3 regions of the Ruminococcus hominis genome follow, and region 3 is predicted to be linked to each of the others. Evidence: riboswitches for the same ligand, from Rfam matches in the RefSeq annotation. Region 3 holds a riboswitch; each other region holds the start of a gene.
What was found. Region 3 has a riboswitch for FMN ahead of H8S40_RS05810 (4Fe-4S binding protein). Riboswitches for the same ligand answer to the same signal wherever they lie in the genome.

Region 1 (6,240 bases), 1.1 Mb from region 3:
ATCTTTTAAGTTTAACTGTTTTGATCGTAATATAGAAAATACTGACGCTGCATCCGTAGAACCAACAACTGCGCCTAGCAACATACCTTCTTTAAGAGACATATGTAATACGTAATGACAAAATATACCTGTCAATACCGATGTTAATACAACACCCAATGTTGACATGCAAATTGATTGTTTAAGAACCGGCTTTGCCGCTTTTAAACTTGTTCCAAAACCACCATAAAACATAATAAAGACAAGTGCCGTAGAACAAATTTTTTCCGCTATTCCAAAATTATCGAATGGAATTTTAAAAATCCCTTCACTTCCAAATACCATTCCAATCGCCATAAACACTAAAACAGCCGGCACTCCAATCCTGTTTGTCAACTTATTTGTTAAAATACATGTTATAATTACAACCGCACATAAAATTAAACTTGTCTCCACACACTCACCTCTTCTTTTTTCTATTTCTTCCTATTATAACATATGTCCCTTTATAAAACGAAACTGAAAAAGAGACCTTGGTATGTTCCACGCATACCAACGCCTCTTTTCACTACTATTTTTTATATTCTTATCTCATTTTAAAAATAGGACTGATTTTTTTGTAGATCAATAACACAATCAGTGAAACCAAAATACCTTTTAATAAGTTAAATGGTGCTACTGCAAATAACACAAATGTTGAAAGACTTGTGATGTGTGAATTAACTGCAGTTCCCATTGCTACTAATGCATCGATTGGCATTCCAAATGCTTTTGCATAAACCGGAAGCAATACAAATGCATTCATTGCACTTCCTACAACAACCATCAAAAGTGTTCCAGCTATCATACCAAGCAATGCGCCCTTTCTTGTACGTTTATATTTGTAAATAATACCTGCCGGTACACACAATGCACATCCTACCAGAAAATTGGCTACCTCTCCAACACCAGCTGTAGTTGTTCCATTGATTACAAAGTTCAAAAGAATTTTAACAAATTCGATTGCTGCACCTGCCAAAGGTCCCATTACAAAACATCCGACCATTACCGGAACTTCGCTGAAATCAATCTTGTAAAATGATGGTGCAAATGGAAGTGGAATCTCAAATAACATCAATACCACTGCGATTGCTGCAAGCATACCAATCTGAACCAACGTTCTTACTCCTACTTTTTGTGTTTTTTCTGCTGTTGCTATATTACTACCTGTGCTCATCTTTTTTCTCTCCTTTAAAACAAACAGATTTTGAAAAGAAAGAAAGTCTTCTTGGAAGTGTTGTCAAAAAAGAAACCCCGGATTTTCTAATCCGGGGCTTTGTTATCTCTATGACATCAATTTCTTCTCTCATCCAGACTTTACTGTCGGTACTGGAATTCTCATCAAACTTATGAGTCACCAGTTCAACCACTTATGTGGGTCGCGGACTATACCGCCGGTTGGGACTTGCACCCTACCCCGAAGAATTTCTTTGTTCAATTTCATATATAAGTATAATCATGTATTTTTATAAAATCAAGAGTTTTTCACAAATTAATTCTGGTTTTCTGATTTTTTTCAAAATTTTCATCCACATTCTTGAAATCCTCTTTTGATTAGAAACTATTTTATTTCTTTTCATCTGTTTTCCTTGCCTTTTCCATGATTTCTCCGTATTTACCTATAATATAACCATAATTCTCTCTCTTGTGAGGCAACATACACTCTGTGCAATCTTTAATCCCGCTCTCTGTATATCGAAAGTTTCCTCCACATTTATCTCCCAGAGTATATAACGGACAATAGCAAAATAAACAATTAAAATCTTCCGGATGATTTGTTTTATGACATGGAAAATACTCACATTCTTTATTGCAGAAAAACGAGTAATGCTTTCCCATCCACTTTGGCTGTTCACTCATTTTACATTCCTATCTTTCACAAATTTTCTCAATCATTTTCAATTCTTCCTCTGAAAATGATGTCTGCTCAACAATTGATATATTTTCTTTAATCTGTGATGGTTTTGATGCGCCGATTAATACTGAGCATACCTCATCGTCTTTTAATACCCAGGACAAAGCCATCTGTGCAAGTGTCTGTCCTCTCTGTTTTGCCAGTTCATTTAACTCTGCAATTTGCCTCAAACGTTCTTCTGTCAAATCACTTTTGTGTAAAAAACGATTATCTCTGGCAATTCTGCTATCTTGCGGAATCCCCTCCAGATATTTATCTGTCAGCATTCCCTGAGCCAATGGACTAAACGCAATAATCCCAACCCCAGCTTCTTTGCAATATTTTTTCACTCCATCCTCTTCAATCGTTCGATCAAACATCGAATATCTTCTTTGATTCACTATAAATGGACAATGAAGTTCTTTTAATATAGAAACTGCTTTTTCCGTATACTCTTTATTATAATTAGAAACGCCCGCATATAAAGCTTTCCCGCTTCTTACAATATCCGCAAGTGCCTGCATTGTTTCTTCAAGCGGAGTGTCAGGATCCATTCTGTGGTGATAGAAAATATCCACATAATCTAATTTCATCCGTTTCAGACTTTGATCCAAACTTGCCATCAAATATTTTCTGCTGCCCCAGTTTCCATAAGGTCCATCCCACATATCATATCCTGCCTTGGTTGTAATCACCAACTCATCACGATATGGCCGAAAATCCTCTTCCATTAAACGACCAAAATTACTCTCTGCACTTCCGTATACCGGACCATAATTATTAGCTAGGTCAAATTGTGTAATACCGAGGTCAAACGCCGTTCTACACATTTGTTTCATGTTATCATAATTATCTTTACTTCCAAAGTTATGCCAGAAGCCTAACGAAACTGCCGGAAATTTCAAGCCACTTTTTCCCACTCGGTTGTACTGCATCAAATCATATCTTGATGCATCTGCTTTGTAAATGTTTGCGATATCTGCCATTGCCGGTTTCCCCTTTTTATGAAATATGCTATTTCTTCATTATTGACATTATACACTATACTTTCTTAAAGTGATAGCTGTTAATCCACCCCAATCTGCTTATAAACAAAAAAATCACGAAGCCTTATCGACTTCGTGAAATACTATAACAACATCGGAGTGACGTGATTCGAACACGCGACCTCTACGTCCCGAACGTAGCGCTCTACCAAGCTGAGCCACACTCCGATAATAAAAGAATCTGGACAATCCAGATTCTAAGCTACGGAAAAGGGACTTGAACCCCTACTAACAGAGTCAGAGTCTGCTGTGCTGCCAATTACACCATTCCGCATCATCTTTATTTATCTTATTTGTCACACGCAACATGATTATTATATCAGACTGTCCAGAAAAATCAAGAGCTTTTTTATATTTTTTTCGTTAGAATTTTCAACTCTTTAAGCGCTATTGTCAGATATTTATTTGCTATTTAGTTCATTAAGTTGGCAATACGTTCCTTACAAAAAATTGATATAAGAATTCTTGCTCAGATTCCATGAGCGGGTGACACATAAGGGCGTAAATTTTTGCTAAAAGCAAATGAATTTGAACTCAAACTTGCTGCTATGCAGCTTCAAACACGTTCGTTCAAATTCATTAACACAAAAATTTACGCTCTAAGTGTCTCCAACGCTCACTCCATATTCGCTCGAATTTCTTATATCATTTTTTTGTAAGTAATGTATTGGCTCAAGTTGTGAAGTGAATAGCAACAAAGGATATTGAGTGGCGATATCTGCGATAATGGATTCTAGGGGCTTGAAGATGCAAAATTTTGATGGGGAACATCCGCAAAGCATTGAAAGAGCAAGTTGAGGATGCACAATTTCTGCGGGGGTTATCTGCAAGTTATAGGAAGGGCAAGTTGAGGATGCATAATTTCAACGAGGAGCATCTTCACGTTATCGAAAATATGGGATGTAGATGCAAAATTTGCAAAGGGAGTATCTTTAAATCCCAGAAAAGGCAAGATGCAGATGCAATTGTACATGCCAGGCAGGCTGAAAAGTATCTGCAAGCTCAAAGAAAAGTAAGTTGCAGATACAACAGCTGCCAAAAGAGCATCTGCAACAGCGAATATCAAGGTCTTGCAGATACATCAGTTGTCAAAAAAGCATCTGCGACAGCAAATAACCTCATGATATAGATACATCAGGCGCCAGAAAAGTAAATCCTTCATCATTCCACCTATTTCAATCACGATACACCACAAAGCAAGAAAAAGACTATGCAATCCAGCGAATTGGAGTCGGGCTTGCCCGACGAAGTTGAGCAGGAGTGCACAGTCTTTTCTTGCTTAGAGTCCGTCGTGAACTAAATAGCAATTACTTCCTTTTTCTTTTTATAAAATAACCTACTCCACCTATCACAACAAGTGACCCTGCCATTGTAATAATCCATATCCAGCTAAAGGTATCTCCTGTCTTTACTTTTTTCACTGGTTTACCTGTTGTTGTTCCTTTTGTATCAGGCTTTTTCGTATCTTGCTGCTTCATTTCTTCTTTCTTCACAATCTGGTATTCCATCTGATATTCCGAGTCTTCTCCTTTGAGAACATAATTATCACTCTGTTCGCCAGTCATTCTGACAATATTAGCTGTGTATTTTCCTGGCTTCACTGCATTTCCACCTTCTACAACTGCTTTACAATCATCCTTAAACAATACACCTGTAAATTCTGCTGATACATTTGCTTCTTTTCCTGTATATACCACAGTTCCATCTGTATTCCATGCAACGCCTAATGGTTTTGGCTGGATGCGCAGTGTTCCCGGTGTTAAAGACACTGCGTAATTTGCATTGCCTGCTGCCAGCGGAGTTTTTTCTACTATATTATAGGAACCTACTTTGCAGTTTTCCTTTTCTCCATCTCCAGCTGTCAATGTAACCTCAATGTCAAGATCCTCTGTCTGATCTTCTCCCGCCAGATTTCCGTCTATAATTGACCACGTATATTCTGAGATTGTCTTTCCATATTCCTTTTCCGCACGATCCGGTCTAATCACAAGTTTCCTTGGCTGGACTGTTACCGGAAGCGTTGACGTAACCGTTTTATAATTCGGATTAGATGGTGTAAAAATCATCTCATGTCCACTCTGATTCTCTGCCACTGTAAGTACTACTGTATCATCAGCAAACCTAAACTCACCTTCTCCTGACTGACCGGAAAGTGTTGCTTTCTTTAAACTGTCTCCATATGTCACCGTTATATCAGGAAATGTTACGCTTGGATCGGCCTGCAAAATCTCGTATTCCCACACATGTATCCCACTTGTTCCTGAAAGAATGTAATTCGCATTTGTCACACCTATTGCAACTGCTTTGTATTTTCCTACTTCTGTACATTCTGCATTTAACAGTTTTTTTATCTCACAACTATCATTTCCCAGAAGACTGTCAGATTTAACCCTTGCCTCTATTCCACATGCATTTCCTGTATATGTATACTGAGTTTCAGCATTCCATACTAGAACAGCTTCTTTTGGAGATACATTCAAAAATGCCGGAATAACTACTACATCATAATTTGTGTTTGTTGCATTGTCTTTCTGAATAAGATATTTCCCTACATCACCATATATATCTAAAATTTCATCCCCATCTTTATCTGTCGTGCTTCCACTGAGAATATTTTCAGGTTCAATTGTCGTTGCTTTCAAAGTTAATCCCAGACTGTCCATTGTATCTCCCGGAAGAAGCTTTGCTTCTTCTGAAGCACTGATTGTAAATGTGAGATCTGCAGCTGTCAATTTTTCTCCGTACATTTTTGCTTTCTTATCAGCACGAACCACTATCCTCTGTATACTACTTCCGGCTACCGCACTACTTTCTTCTGCGACACTTACTCCCGAACCGTTTTCTTCTATATTCCCTGCTACTGAACCACTTTCCACCGCATTCTCTGTTACTGAACTGTTTTCCAACACAGTATTTTCTGACGCTGTTACGCTCACCGGATTGACAACCAGATCATGTTCTTTCAAATGAATCCACTTTACTTTGAAACCACCTACTGTCTCTGGACAATCAATTTTATAAATTCCCTCGTCAATCACTTCATTTAATGACTGACCTGTTTCCTGAACCTTCATTTCATTAGTAACATTTGCAAACAATGTTTCTAGTTCCTCTGCTTTTATAGTTTCTGCCGGTACAATTGCGTACGCCATCTTAGGTATTTCCCCATAAGAAATCTCTTCGCATCCGATATATGCTGTGATTACTTCTGTTTTCTTCACTGTTTTTACCGGAACCTGCATCGTAACATTTTTATATGTTTTATTATCTGTTGGTTGAAAG
Region 2 (6,240 bases), 1.9 Mb from region 3:
AGGGCACCTTACTGATTATAATAATCAGTAAGGTGCCGCACATTTTTACGATTTTGTCAACTATTAATTGAAAAAAGCTTAACTAAATGTTATTGGGACGGAGTTTAGTGGCTTTTTTGCATAGCGAAAAAGCCACTAAACTCCGTCCCCATTGGCTCCGTATCCCGATAATAACCTTCACGCTATTATCACAGTTTCCTCTTATATATGATTTCAGCTATCTCTTCTACGGATTTAACCAGGTAATCTGCCCCATCCAGTTCTCCCTTCTCACCATAACCATACAGACATCCGATAAACGGACTTTTACAGGATCTGGCACATTCCAAATCCTGTCTTCTGTCTCCGATCACCAGATAAGGTCCCGGATAGTCCCGGATAACTCCCTGCACGATTCCCGTCTTAGGGCAGAAACCATATGATTCACAGTCATAAAACCGTTCAAACCATCTTTCCATCCGGAATTCTTCCCAATGTGCTTTGCGATATGCCGCCTTACAGTTGCTTAAGATCACAAGATGATATCCTCTGTTCTTCAAAGCTGTGAGCATCTCTTCCGCTCCCGGATACCACACTGCCCGGTGCTTCCTGATCTGCCTGACCATGGAATCTCCCACGATCGCACTCGCCTGATCTTTGTATCTCTGGTCCAATTCCGGCAGAAATGTATCCCACATTTCTTTGCTGTTTAAGCCCAGCCATCCTGTGATCTGTGCCGTCTCTATCTTCTGTTCCTCTACAACATTCTGTTCTGCCAACCACTGATAAGCTTCCCTGAACGCCGGTTCATAGATTCCAAGAGTATTATGTATCGTTCCATCATAATCAAAAATGATTGTTTTCACCATCGGCTGCACCTGATTAAAGCTGCTTCATTAGATTTACCATCTCAATTGCGGACAATGCACAGTCATATCCTTTATTTCCTGCTTTACTTCCTGCACGTGCGATAGCCTGTTCGATATTCTCTGTTGTGATCACTCCGAATAATACCGGAATTCCTGTTGCAAGTTCAACCTGCGCGATTCCTTTGGCCGATTCATTACACACCAGATCATAATGGGAAGTATCCCCGCGGATAACTGCTCCCACGCAGATGACTGCATCATACTTTCCGGACTGTGCCATCTTCTGTGCAGTCAGCGGAATCTCAAATGCTCCCGGTACCCATGCAGCCGTAATGTTCTCTTCTTCTACCCCATGTCTTACCAGCCCGTCGACGGCTCCGCCCAATAACTTATTCACAATGATCTCATTGAATCTGGCCGCCACGATTCCGACTTTCATTCCCTCAGGTGCTACTACTTTTCCTTCTACTAAATTGATCTGTCTCATGATTTCTTCCTCCTGTTATTCATTAAATCTTTTTATAATTCTATTTCTTTGAAAATGTGTCCCATCTTTTCCTGTTTTGTCTTCATATATTTCAGATCATACTTCTGCGGTGGAATCTCCAGCGGTACTCTTTCATTGATCTTCAGTCCAAACCCACCAAGTCCATAGACTTTGTCCGGATTATTGGTCAGAAGTCTCAATGACTTCACTCCGAGATCCGATAATATCTGCGCTCCGATCCAGTACTCTCTGAGATCCGGTGCAAATCCCAACTTTACATTAGCCTCTACCGTATCATATCCCTGCTCCTGCAGTGCATATGCCTTGATCTTATTGAGCAGCCCGATTCCTCTGCCTTCCTGCCTCATGTAAAGAATGATCCCTCTGCCTTCTGCTTCTACCTGACGCATCGCTGTCTGAAGCTGCAGACCACAGTCACATCTAAGCGAGCCAAATGCATCACCTGTCAGGCACTCCGAATGTACCCTGCAAAGTACATCTTCACCGTCTCCGATATCACCTTTTACCAGTGCAAGATGATGTTCTCCTGTAATATCATTGATATATCCGTGAAGTCTGAAATCTCCATACTGCGTCGGAAGGTCTGCAACCGCCTCTTCTTTTACATGTTTTTCATGGATTCTCATGTAATCCTGAAGATCACGGATCGTAATAAATGTAAGATTATGCTCTTTTGCAAGTTCCCACAACTGTGGTGTACGCATCATTGTACCATCTTCTTTCATAATCTCACAACACACGCCGCATTCTTTCAATCCAGCCAGTCTCACCAGATCAGTCGTTGCCTCTGTGTGTCCGTTCCGCACCAGGACTCCGCCTTTTCTGGCAATGAGTGGAAATACATGTCCCGGTCTTCTGAAATCTTCCGGCTTCGCATCTTCATCCACACATTTCATGATTGTATAGGAACGTTCTGCTGCCGAAATACCTGTCGTCGTATCAACATGGTCCACTGCAACGGTAAATGCTGTGCTGTGATTATCGGTATTCTCCGCAACCATCGGTGGAAAGTTAAGCCTTGCTGCAATTTCCGCACTCATCGGTGTACAGATAAGCCCTTTCGCATAAGTCGCCATAAAATTGATATTCTCCTGTGTTGCAAACTCTGCTGCACATACCAGATCCCCTTCGTTCTCTCTGTCCGGATCATCTGTAACCAGAATAACCTTTCCTTCCCTCAGATCCCTTAGTGCCTCTTCGATTGTATTGTACTGATTGTTTTGTGACATTCTATTTATCCTCCTGTTCTAAAATCCGAATTCCTGCAAAAATTCCATCGTAATTCCGGATTCTTTTTTCTCTTCTTCACTCTTTCCAAGGCCTAACAGCCTTTCTACGTATTTTCCGATCACATCATTCTCCAGATTCACTGAATCGCCCGGTACTTTTTCCAAAAGCGTCGTTTCTTCTCCTGTATGCGGGATAACCGATACCTGAAATCCCTCTTCCTCTACTTTTGCCACCGTCAGGCTGATGCCATCTATACAGATGGAGCCTTTTTCTACGATCAGATGTAATATCTGCGGCGATGTTCCAATAGATACCCAGATGGCATTCTCCTCCCGGGTCAGAGACCGGATCACACCGGTTCCGTCAATATGACCGCTTACGATATGTCCTCCAAATCTTCCGTCTGCAGCCATTGCCCGTTCCAGATTCACCTGACTTCCGACTTTACAGCTTCCCAGACTGCTTCTCCTGATGGTCTCTGCCATCACATCTGCAGTAAATCCATCCGGCTGAAGTGATGTAACTGTCAGACACACTCCATTGACTGCGATACTGTCACCGATCTTCGTTCTTTCCAATACCTTCTTCGCCTTGACTGCCAGAACTCCCGACTCTCCGGTCAGCTGCATATAGCGGACCGATCCTTTCTCTTCTACGATTCCTGTAAACATGGCCCCTCCTGTTCTTTTTCACATACCTGACAGATTATCCTGATGTCTTCACCGATCCGGCAGATATCCGTACATTTCAGTTTCAATGCTTCTGATGGAAGTCCGATGCCGACTCCTTCCACCGGTGTCTTACTGTTCTTTCCGCCAAATAATTTTGGTGCGATAAAACAGTGTACCTCTTTTACAATTTCTGCCCGCAGTGCACTGTCGTTCAGCGTGCCCCCGCCTTCCAGCAGAATGCTGTCAATGCCCTCATTTCCAAGATATGTCATCAGCTTTTTAAGGTCTATCTGACCTTTTTCATCCGGACAGCAGACAGTATCCACGCCTTTCGCATGTAACCGTTCTATTTTTTCTGTTATTTCTTCGTTCTCTTCCCGTCCTGCATAAGCCACGATTGTCCGGTACTCTTTTGCGCTTCTTACGATCTGGCTGTCAAGCGGTATCCTAAGACTGCTGTCGCATACTATTCTGACCGGACTTTTCCATCCTTCTACCCGGACATTCAACATCGGATCATCCGCAAGTACAGTCCCGATACCGGCCATAATACCCATATACCGGTGCCGCATATGCTGCACTTCCTGTCGGGCCGGTTCTCCTGTGATCCACTTCGATGCACCCGTCTTTGTCGCAATTTTCCCATCCAGTGTCATGGCATATTTCATCACTACATACGGTGTCTTCGTCGTAATATAATGGAAGAACACCGGGTTCAGATGGTCACATTCTTCCCGCATAAAATCCTGAACTACTGTAATTCCCGATTCACGCAATATCTGTGCACCTTTTCCTGCCACCTTTGGATTCGGATCCCTGGAACCAATCACCACTTTTTTAATCTTCTGTTCTATGATCGCTTCCGTACACGGCGGTGTCTTGCCATAATGACAGCATGGTTCCAGCGTAACATAGATTGTCGCACCCTCTGCCGATTCTGTAAGCGATGCGATTGCATTGCGCTCTGCATGAAGTTCTCCGCATTTTTTATGATAACCTTCCCCGATGATCCGGCCATCTTTTACGATCACCGCACCTACCATCGGATTCGGATTCGTCCATCCTTCTCCCTTTTTTGCAAGCTGGATTGCCCGGAGCATGTATTCCTGATCCGTCATTTCTCTTCCTTCTTTCTTAGTTATACAAAAACCCCTGCAGGATACCTACAGGGGAAATGATCTGTTACATATAACTGACAAATGATCTGTTAACCAAAAAAGCTCTGAAATGGATCACCATCTCAGAGCTCAGACACTACATTCATCTATTAAAATAACTGTACCATCATCTTCTTTCATCCAGACTATACTGTCGGCTCCGGAATCACACCGGATCATGCCTCTCGGCCCGCGGGCTTTACCGCCGGTAGGGAATCACACCCTGCCCTGAAGATTTCGTTTTCTTTTATCATAATACTTTATATATCATTTGTAAAGCAAAAGTTTGGAAATAGCAAACCCCGTCCCTATCCGGCACTTTTCCCCATTGCCTATCCATTTTGGATTTGCTACAATATTCAAGTCGAACGTCCGTGAGACTTGGCGCGTGATTCTGGTCAGCGAAGCTGACATATTCCTATCAGAATCACTGCGCATCCTCGCGGAGCGTTTATCTCAGTCGGAGATTGGACTCCCACTGAGACAAATTTGCTATTACTCACCACCTGAAGAGGTGGGAGTCTTCTCGACTGAGATAAAAACCTATCAAGGAGGACCTGCACATGAACACGATTGAACAATTAGATGAGCTTCAGAAGAAAGCAATACATACCCCGGAATTAAAAAACCGGTTTCTTGCATCAAAAAAGGCAGAAGACCCATTGGGGGAATTCTGCCTGATTTGTCAGCAAGAGGGCTATGATATCTATCCTATGGATATCATTCAAGCCGGAGATGAATTTTACGCCACAATGAAACGAAGCACCAATGGCGGTGGAGAAAATTCTCCTGTTCTCACTTGCGAAGATGATGCATATGAACTATTTTTCGCCGGTCTTGAAACCGACAACTGATTTAAGTCCTGTCTAGCACCTGGCTAAAAACTTATTTGCGTTTTCTTCTCTTCCATGTCACTCCACCGACACCTGCACCAAGTGAAGATACTGCAAGACCTAACCAACCAAGCACGCTTGTCACATCTCCTGTTTTAGCAGCATTTGTTCCACTTGTCTTTGTTGTGTTGCCTGTTTTATTGGTTGTGCTATTCGTCTTATTTGTTGTCTGTGTTGTCTGACTTGATTTCTTAACCAGTCCTTTGATTGCACTGTTCAAAGTATTGCTTGCCTCATCCACTGCTGTCTGGCTTTCTTTTGCCTGCAAAGCACTCTTTGCTTTTGTAAGTGCTGTCTGCATTGCTTTCCAGCTATCTGCTGTGTAATCTGCTTCTTTCAACGCTTCTGCATCAGAGATTGCTTTTTCAAGTGAAGAAGTATCAACACTTACCGGCTGTTCTGCTTTTACAAGAGCTGCCTTTGCTGCATCCAATGTTGCTTTTGCCTGATCTACTGCTTCCTGACTTTCTTTTGCTTCTGCTACGCTTCTTGCATTGACAAGGGCTGCCTGATATGTTGCCCAGCTTTCTGCTGTATAGTCAGATTCTTTTAATCCATCTGCTTCTGCGATTGCTGCTTCCAGTGCAGAAGTATCAACTACAACCGGTGCCGGAGTTTCTCCTGCAACCTTATAAGTAAATGTAAGAGGGATTGTATATCCCGTTGAAGTTACTGTAATCTGGAATTCTGTTCCCGCTACCGCATCTTTAAATGGCGCTGCATCTGTCTTTAATGTTCCGTCACTTCCAATAATCTCAACTTTACCTCTTCCGGTTGCTGCATAATCTGTACCATTTACATTTACAGAAGTGATTTTCCCAATATATGAATTTAATGCATCAGCATCAAATCCTTCTGCCTGTACAAGTTTCTTATTCTCTGAATCATAAGCAGCTGGCATATTTGTTGTTGTCAGCAGGAAGGATGTAACAA
Region 3 (6,240 bases):
GATGTTATCTTTGCTTTGCCGGTCTCTTCTTCATGCCCCTGCTTTGCCATAATTTCATGCATTTTCAGACGAAGTTCCATTCCAGCATAAGTATGAATAAAGTTATCAATACAGGCATGCATCGGTGAAAAACAACCAAGCATCTGTGAGTTACACGCATTCACGATCGCATCACATTTCAAAGTGGTAATATCCCCCTGCCAGATATATAATCTCGAATCGGATTTTACAGGTGCAAGCGTGTCAACATCTGTGATTCCACGCTCTATATTTCTTTCTGTAAGATACTCATCCTGTATTTTCAAAAAATCATTACTGATTGGTCTTGGCGGTCTGACATTCATAAGTGAGCGGAGCAGATTTTCCTGCCCCTGCTTATCCGTAGGAATGTTCTGTCTGCCAAACGGTATTTCTTCTTTTAAAAGATACTGAATCAGATATTCTCTTCGCTCATCCTGTGTCATAATACCAGCCCCCTTATATCAGTAATTGCCTTTGCCATATCACCGCCAATACCGATTGCACGTTCCCCGAAGCTTTCCGGAACTACCGCTTCATCCATATTCAGGCGTATCAAACTATAAGACGAGTTCTCCCTCACCATCTTTTCAAAAGGGAAACGTATAATAATCGGCGTATTAAATCCAACTCCAAGTTCCAAAAGAACAACCTTTTTATCTTTATGCTGTTCCAGAAACCCCGCATACCTGTCGGCTGCCTCATGCCACGCTTCATCTTCCACAAAATAATTATCACAACGGAGATTCATAGCCATATTGCCGCCACACACCGGACATTTTGGTACAAGTTCTGATGGAATCAGGCATTCTCTTCTTGCTTTATCCATTTTACGAAACAGGTCTTTTGCATCGTAAGTCTTTGGATGACAGGCTTTCTGGCACTGGATTTTCCCATAATCTCCCTGTGTTGCAAATATTCTTTTTTCATCGAATCCCGCTTTATAAAACTGATGATCCACATTGGTTGTAAGTACAAAATATTCTTTGTTCTTTACAATATCATAAAGCTCTGTATAAAGCGGCAATGCCGGAGGATCAAAGCGGTTCATCAATGCATGTTTTGACCAGTATCCCCACTTTGCCTCCTCAGACGGATATGGATAAAATCCGGCTGCATACATATCTGTCATGTAGTACTCACCGTATTTTTTTATAAATTCTGCAAAATTGTCTGTAAACCTTTTACCACCATATTGGATTCCCGCAGCTGTCGATGCCCCGGCTCCTGCCCCGATTATAACACAGTCTGTATTTCTTATATTCTTTGCTGCCCTGTCAATCTGGTCTTCATATGCATCCTTTTGGAATACATAATCCCTTGCCGGAGTACTACATAAAAAGTTTCTCCAGTCAGCATGCCCTTTTCTGATTTTCTTAAAAATCATAATGAACCTCTTTTCTCAATACACTGCTTCGGACAAATTTCTGCACATATTCCGCAATGCAGACAATGATTCTGGTTGATAGTAACCGGAACTGAAGATATATCAATGCATTTTTGCGGACATACAGAGTAACACAGTTTGCATCCAATACATTCTTTTCCAATAAAATACCCTGTCTGAACTGCCTCGGTTTTTCCAATTGTTATAGTATCCCTCACAATATTTGATGGATTGCTGATATCAAAATACTCTCCCTGTGCCTCATACAGCCGAAACACTTCGATTGCATCTTTCGTATCTCCCGGATAGATTTTCTTCATATATGGATTTTTTTCAAACATAATATCAAGATTCTTTTTTCCGATGTTCTTTATTTTTCCACGCAGAGACACCGCAATTTTGTCTTTTGTTGCGGATATTGCCACATACTGCTGCTCCATTAACTGGTCATAAAATGCTTTTCCCTTTGCTGTAAGGAAATACACACCTTCTTCATCATAGTACATCATATCTATGATTCTTGTCTGAGGATGTCCATCTGAACCTATCGTTGCAACTGTTGTTGAATGAATTTCATCCACCAGAAGTTTAAGATAATCCATTTTTGTCATTTCAAAGTCTCTCCTTTCAGTATCGGTGTAAGTTTTTTATATGTCATCATGGCAATTAAAACAGCCCGCAGGACGGGATTCCCTGCGGGACTTGTTTTATCATATCTTCTCTCATCCGGACTTTACCGTCGGTTATGGAATTGCACCATATCAGCTTTTGCTCGCAGACTATACTGCCGGTCAGGAATTACACCTTGCCCCGAAGACTGTAATTTTTTCTGTTAATTATCTTTAAAATTCATAAGGTGGATTTCCAGAGAAATCTGCGATTAAACCATGCGGATTTTCAAGATAGAATACCTCAAAAATAGGATTATCTGCTGTCTGGTACTGTCCCTTAACGATAGGATTGTTCATGCATCCTTCCTTTACACTCTTGTTGTCCTCAAATACTGCTTTGCCATGAAGGCGAATCCATGCGTATTCAGGGGAAGATACTGATACTTCTACTTCAGGATTTGCTAACATATCCTTGTAAACATCCTTTGTGTTGTTAGTACAGAACCAAAGCTTTCCGTCCTGCTCAAAACAGAACATGAATGGACGGCATTTTGCCTTTCCATCTCTTCCGACGGTTGCTAAATACTGAACCGGGTTTTTCTGTAAAAATTCTACTACTTTCTGCATTTTAAATTACCTCCTCGATATGTTGTAACAATGGTTATTACATCTTGCAGCTATACAATATCATCCATTTAATGTAATGTCAATAGTTACATCAAGCTTTTTGTAACTTTTTTTGTTACAACTCCTTTTGAAGATTTTACATTGATTATGAAAAACGAAAAGGCTCCGGAAATTGTGATGATATAATCACTCATCCGAAGCCTTCTGTAGACTACTCTTCCTCTGTATACACTGCAATATCTTTTTTCACATCAGCAAGTGTCATTTCTGAAAGTTTTTCCTCCATTGCCTTCTGTACTTCTAACAGTCTCTTATCAAGAACATGGTGAATATTCTTTCCTACCGGACATTTCTGATTGGGATTCTCATGAAAATGAAACAGTTCTTCATCTGGTGCACATTCCACTGCTTTATACACATCAAGGAATGTAATCTGCTCCAATGGTCTGGTAATTGTCACACCGCCTGTCCCTCTTGCAACTTCAATAAGACCAGCAGCCTTTAATTGTTGCAATATTTTACGAACAATCACCGGATTAGTTCCAATGCTTGCTGCCATAAAATCACTAGTCATCTTCTGATCCGAAAATGTATCTATACAGGCAAACATATGGATTGCCATTGTAAATCTGCTTGAAATCTGCATTATAAACACCTCTCTTTGACAGTAATCATATCAAAAAACAGATGTAATTTCAATGGTTACATTGTTGTTGAAAACTTAATATAAATACAATCAATAGTCTGCTTTAGAAAAAACAGAAAGATACTTTACAAAATCTTCCTGTTCTCTTTTTGTTTTAGTAATAGCCTCGTTCCTCCCGCCAGTCTTTCACATAACTTCGGATTCCGATATAGACCACGTGCACAAGAAGTAATAGTAGAATAAGGTTCATCGGAATGATTGATTTTATCCATTTTCCGAAGTAGATTGCAATAGCTGTACTCATTATCGCCATCATGATACTATTTGAGATTCTATTGCTTAATTGTCCGAAAGAATCTGCACCTGTCACAAACTCTTGAAGCAGACTTATAAATCTGTATTTTCTTCAACAGTACATTTTGTCTTTTTATGATTTGGTTTTCCATCACTTTCCATGACGCTGATTGTGTCTGCCCATTCTGAAATTTCTCATCAATTTTTCTGGCATCCGCACCCTCTTGGATCGCCGGCATCTCTAATTTTCCCTGCCTTGCATAAGAAATCTGCTTTTACTTTCTCTGCAATCATTTCTGCTACTTTTTTGTTGTTCCGCTTGCACTGAAAAATGCCACTAATTTTTTACTCATAATAATGACCCCTTACTTTACGAATTTCTTGTATAAAAATAGGTGTACAAGATTTGATTTTCTCTTATACATCTATATTTTTATATTCCTACAAATTTTTCAAGAACCAGTATACCTTCAGAAATATTCATTTTTCCCTGAAATTCTTTTAAAAAAGTGTCTTCGACACTTCAACTCCCCAGCCCCTTTGTGTGGGCTATTTTTATCAGCATAATCATTGTATCAGGATAAAGTTCACAAAGTATCCGCAATACATTCCCATAAGTTCATGTCATTATTGAAATCATACATATTTCAGTATAAAAAGTTCACTATTCAAATTCTGATTATTTATAGTAAATATGGTCTATCAAAATGACTATTTTCTGTTTCATTGTTTAACTTAACAAAACAATTCCTATGCAAAAAGGCGTAATTCACTTTACATTTTCCCCATATATTTTTCTGCCATATGTACTGCCACAGCCCCATCTGCAACAGCTGTTACTATCTGACGAAGTAACTTTGTTCTGACATCTCCTACAGCATAAACACCTGGAATACTCGTTTCAGTATTTTCACCTGCCACAATATATCCTTTATTATCCAGTTCTATCTGATTATCTAAAAAATCTATTGTCGGTTTTCTTCCTATACTCACAAACAAGCCGTCACATTCTATAATGTTTTCTTCTCCTGTAACTGTATCTTTCAACCGCACACCAGTCAATCGTTCTCCATAAAGCAGTTCTTTTACTGTACTATTCCATCGAAACTCTATATTTTCAGTTTTCATCAGCTGGTCATTGTAAATTTTTGTTGCACGTAATGTATCCCTTCGATGAACAATGATAACTTTCTTAGCAATTCGACTTAAAAGAGTAGCATCTGATATAGCAGAATTTCCACCACCAACAACAACCACAATCTTATCTTTATAAAACATACCATCACAGGCGGCACAATAAGCAACTCCATGACCTATCAATTCTTTTTCTTTATCAAGACCAAGTTCTCTTGGATTTGCTCCTGTAGCTATCACTACTGTTTTCCCAATATAAATTCCCGAACTGGTTTCTACTCTCTTAAGCTTTCCTGCTAAATCCATATTAAAAACTTCTGCATATTCACTTTTAGCACCATATTTTTCCGCCTGTTTTTGCATTTTCTCTGCCAATGAAAATCCGTCAATTCCATTTTCAAAACCAGGATAGTTATCAATCTGCCAGGTCAATGACATCTGACCACCTGCAGATAATTTTTCTAAAACAATTGTATCAAATCCTGCTCTGGCTGCGTATAATGCTGAAGTATACCCTCCAGGTCCTCCCCCCACGATAATCATATCGTAAATATGATTTTCATTCATACAGCAGTCCTCCTTTTATTTTTCCAATGCTTCATTAATAAAATTCTCTATCATTATTTTTGATTCAGGTGCAACAATAGAATCTATTGCCTTTCCATCCCGATATAAAACCAGCGTAGGAATTATCTCAATCTTTTCAGCTTCTGCAATCTGTGGTTCTTCATCAATATTTACTTTTCCAGCAATAAGAATATCGCTGTATTCTTCACTTATTTTTTCATAAGCCGCTCCAATTCTACGGCAATAACCACACCAAGGTGCCCAGAAATCAACCAAAACCGGTTTTTCTTTATGAATTAATTGTCCAAACTTTTCTTTATTTATATTTATTGATGTCATATTTTTCAACTCCTTCTCCTGTTTGAACTTAATATATCGCATAAAAGATCTTGCTTCTGTGATGATATCACAGAAAAGATAATTTACTTTATTACACTTCTTTTTATTTCTATTTATGGCATATGCCAGTTACATAATTGACGCATCTAAAAAAAGCAAGTATACTATGTTCGTAAAGGAGATAACGGTTATGAACTTCGAAAATTGTTTTCCACTATGGAATGACTTAAACACAACACAGAAAAAAATAATTTCAGACAATTTAATCACACAGTATGTAAAAAAAGGGACAATCATTCACAATGGAAACCTGGATTGCACTGGATTATTACTGGTTAAATCCGGGCAGCTTCGAACCTACATACTTTCAGATGAAGGACGAGAGATTACACTTTACCGTCTGTTCGATATGGATATGTGTCTTTTATCCGCCTCATGTATCATACGCTCCATTCAATTTGAAGTAACCATTGAAGCAGAAAAAGATACTGATCTTTGGATCATCCCTGCTGAAATCTATAAGGGCATTATGAAGGAATCTGCTCCCGTCGCAAACTATACCAATGAGTTAATAGCCACCCGTTTTTCTGATGTCATGTGGCTGATTGAACAAATCA

Region 1: another riboswitch for FMN. It lies ahead of H8S40_RS10530 (ECF transporter S component); the one in region 3 lies ahead of H8S40_RS05810 (4Fe-4S binding protein).
Region 2: another riboswitch for FMN. It lies ahead of ribD (bifunctional diaminohydroxyphosphoribosylaminopyrimidine deaminase/5-amino-6-(5-phosphoribosylamino)uracil reductase RibD); the one in region 3 lies ahead of H8S40_RS05810 (4Fe-4S binding protein).

Annotation. Positions count from the first base shown of each region.
Region 1 covers NZ_JACOPE010000001.1:2,378,964-2,385,203, forward strand. The annotation lists gene H8S40_RS10525 (potassium/proton antiporter) at 1-435, opposite strand, end outside; gene H8S40_RS10530 (ECF transporter S component) at 566-1,195, opposite strand; FMN riboswitch at 1,313-1,447, opposite strand; gene H8S40_RS10535 (cysteine-rich small domain-containing protein) at 1,585-1,878, opposite strand; gene mgrA (L-glyceraldehyde 3-phosphate reductase) at 1,888-2,898, opposite strand; tRNA gene H8S40_RS10545 (tRNA-Pro) at 3,053-3,126, opposite strand; tRNA gene H8S40_RS10550 (tRNA-Gln) at 3,161-3,232, opposite strand; gene H8S40_RS10560 (MBG domain-containing protein) at 4,266-6,240, opposite strand, start outside.
Region 2 covers NZ_JACOPE010000001.1:3,265,320-3,271,559, forward strand. The annotation lists gene H8S40_RS14830 (HAD family hydrolase) at 189-848, opposite strand; gene ribH (6,7-dimethyl-8-ribityllumazine synthase) at 862-1,326, opposite strand; gene H8S40_RS14840 (bifunctional 3,4-dihydroxy-2-butanone-4-phosphate synthase/GTP cyclohydrolase II) at 1,368-2,585, opposite strand; gene ribE (riboflavin synthase) at 2,604-3,257, opposite strand; gene ribD (bifunctional diaminohydroxyphosphoribosylaminopyrimidine deaminase/5-amino-6-(5-phosphoribosylamino)uracil reductase RibD) at 3,239-4,375, opposite strand; FMN riboswitch at 4,540-4,654, opposite strand; gene H8S40_RS14855 (hypothetical protein) at 4,978-5,268, shown strand; gene H8S40_RS14860 (penicillin-binding Tp47 domain C-containing protein) at 5,300-6,240, opposite strand, start outside.
Region 3 covers NZ_JACOPE010000001.1:1,323,179-1,329,418, reverse strand. The annotation lists gene H8S40_RS05820 (protein-ADP-ribose hydrolase) at 1-464, opposite strand, end outside; gene H8S40_RS05815 (SIR2 family NAD-dependent protein deacylase) at 461-1,405, opposite strand; gene H8S40_RS05810 (4Fe-4S binding protein) at 1,402-2,016, opposite strand; FMN riboswitch at 2,116-2,227, opposite strand; gene H8S40_RS05805 (pyridoxamine 5'-phosphate oxidase family protein) at 2,248-2,643, opposite strand; gene H8S40_RS05800 (Rrf2 family transcriptional regulator) at 2,855-3,289, opposite strand; gene H8S40_RS16110 (DUF6040 family protein) at 3,444-3,602, opposite strand; gene trxB (thioredoxin-disulfide reductase) at 4,358-5,284, opposite strand; gene H8S40_RS05790 (thioredoxin family protein) at 5,300-5,623, opposite strand; gene H8S40_RS05785 (Crp/Fnr family transcriptional regulator) at 5,739-6,240, shown strand, end outside.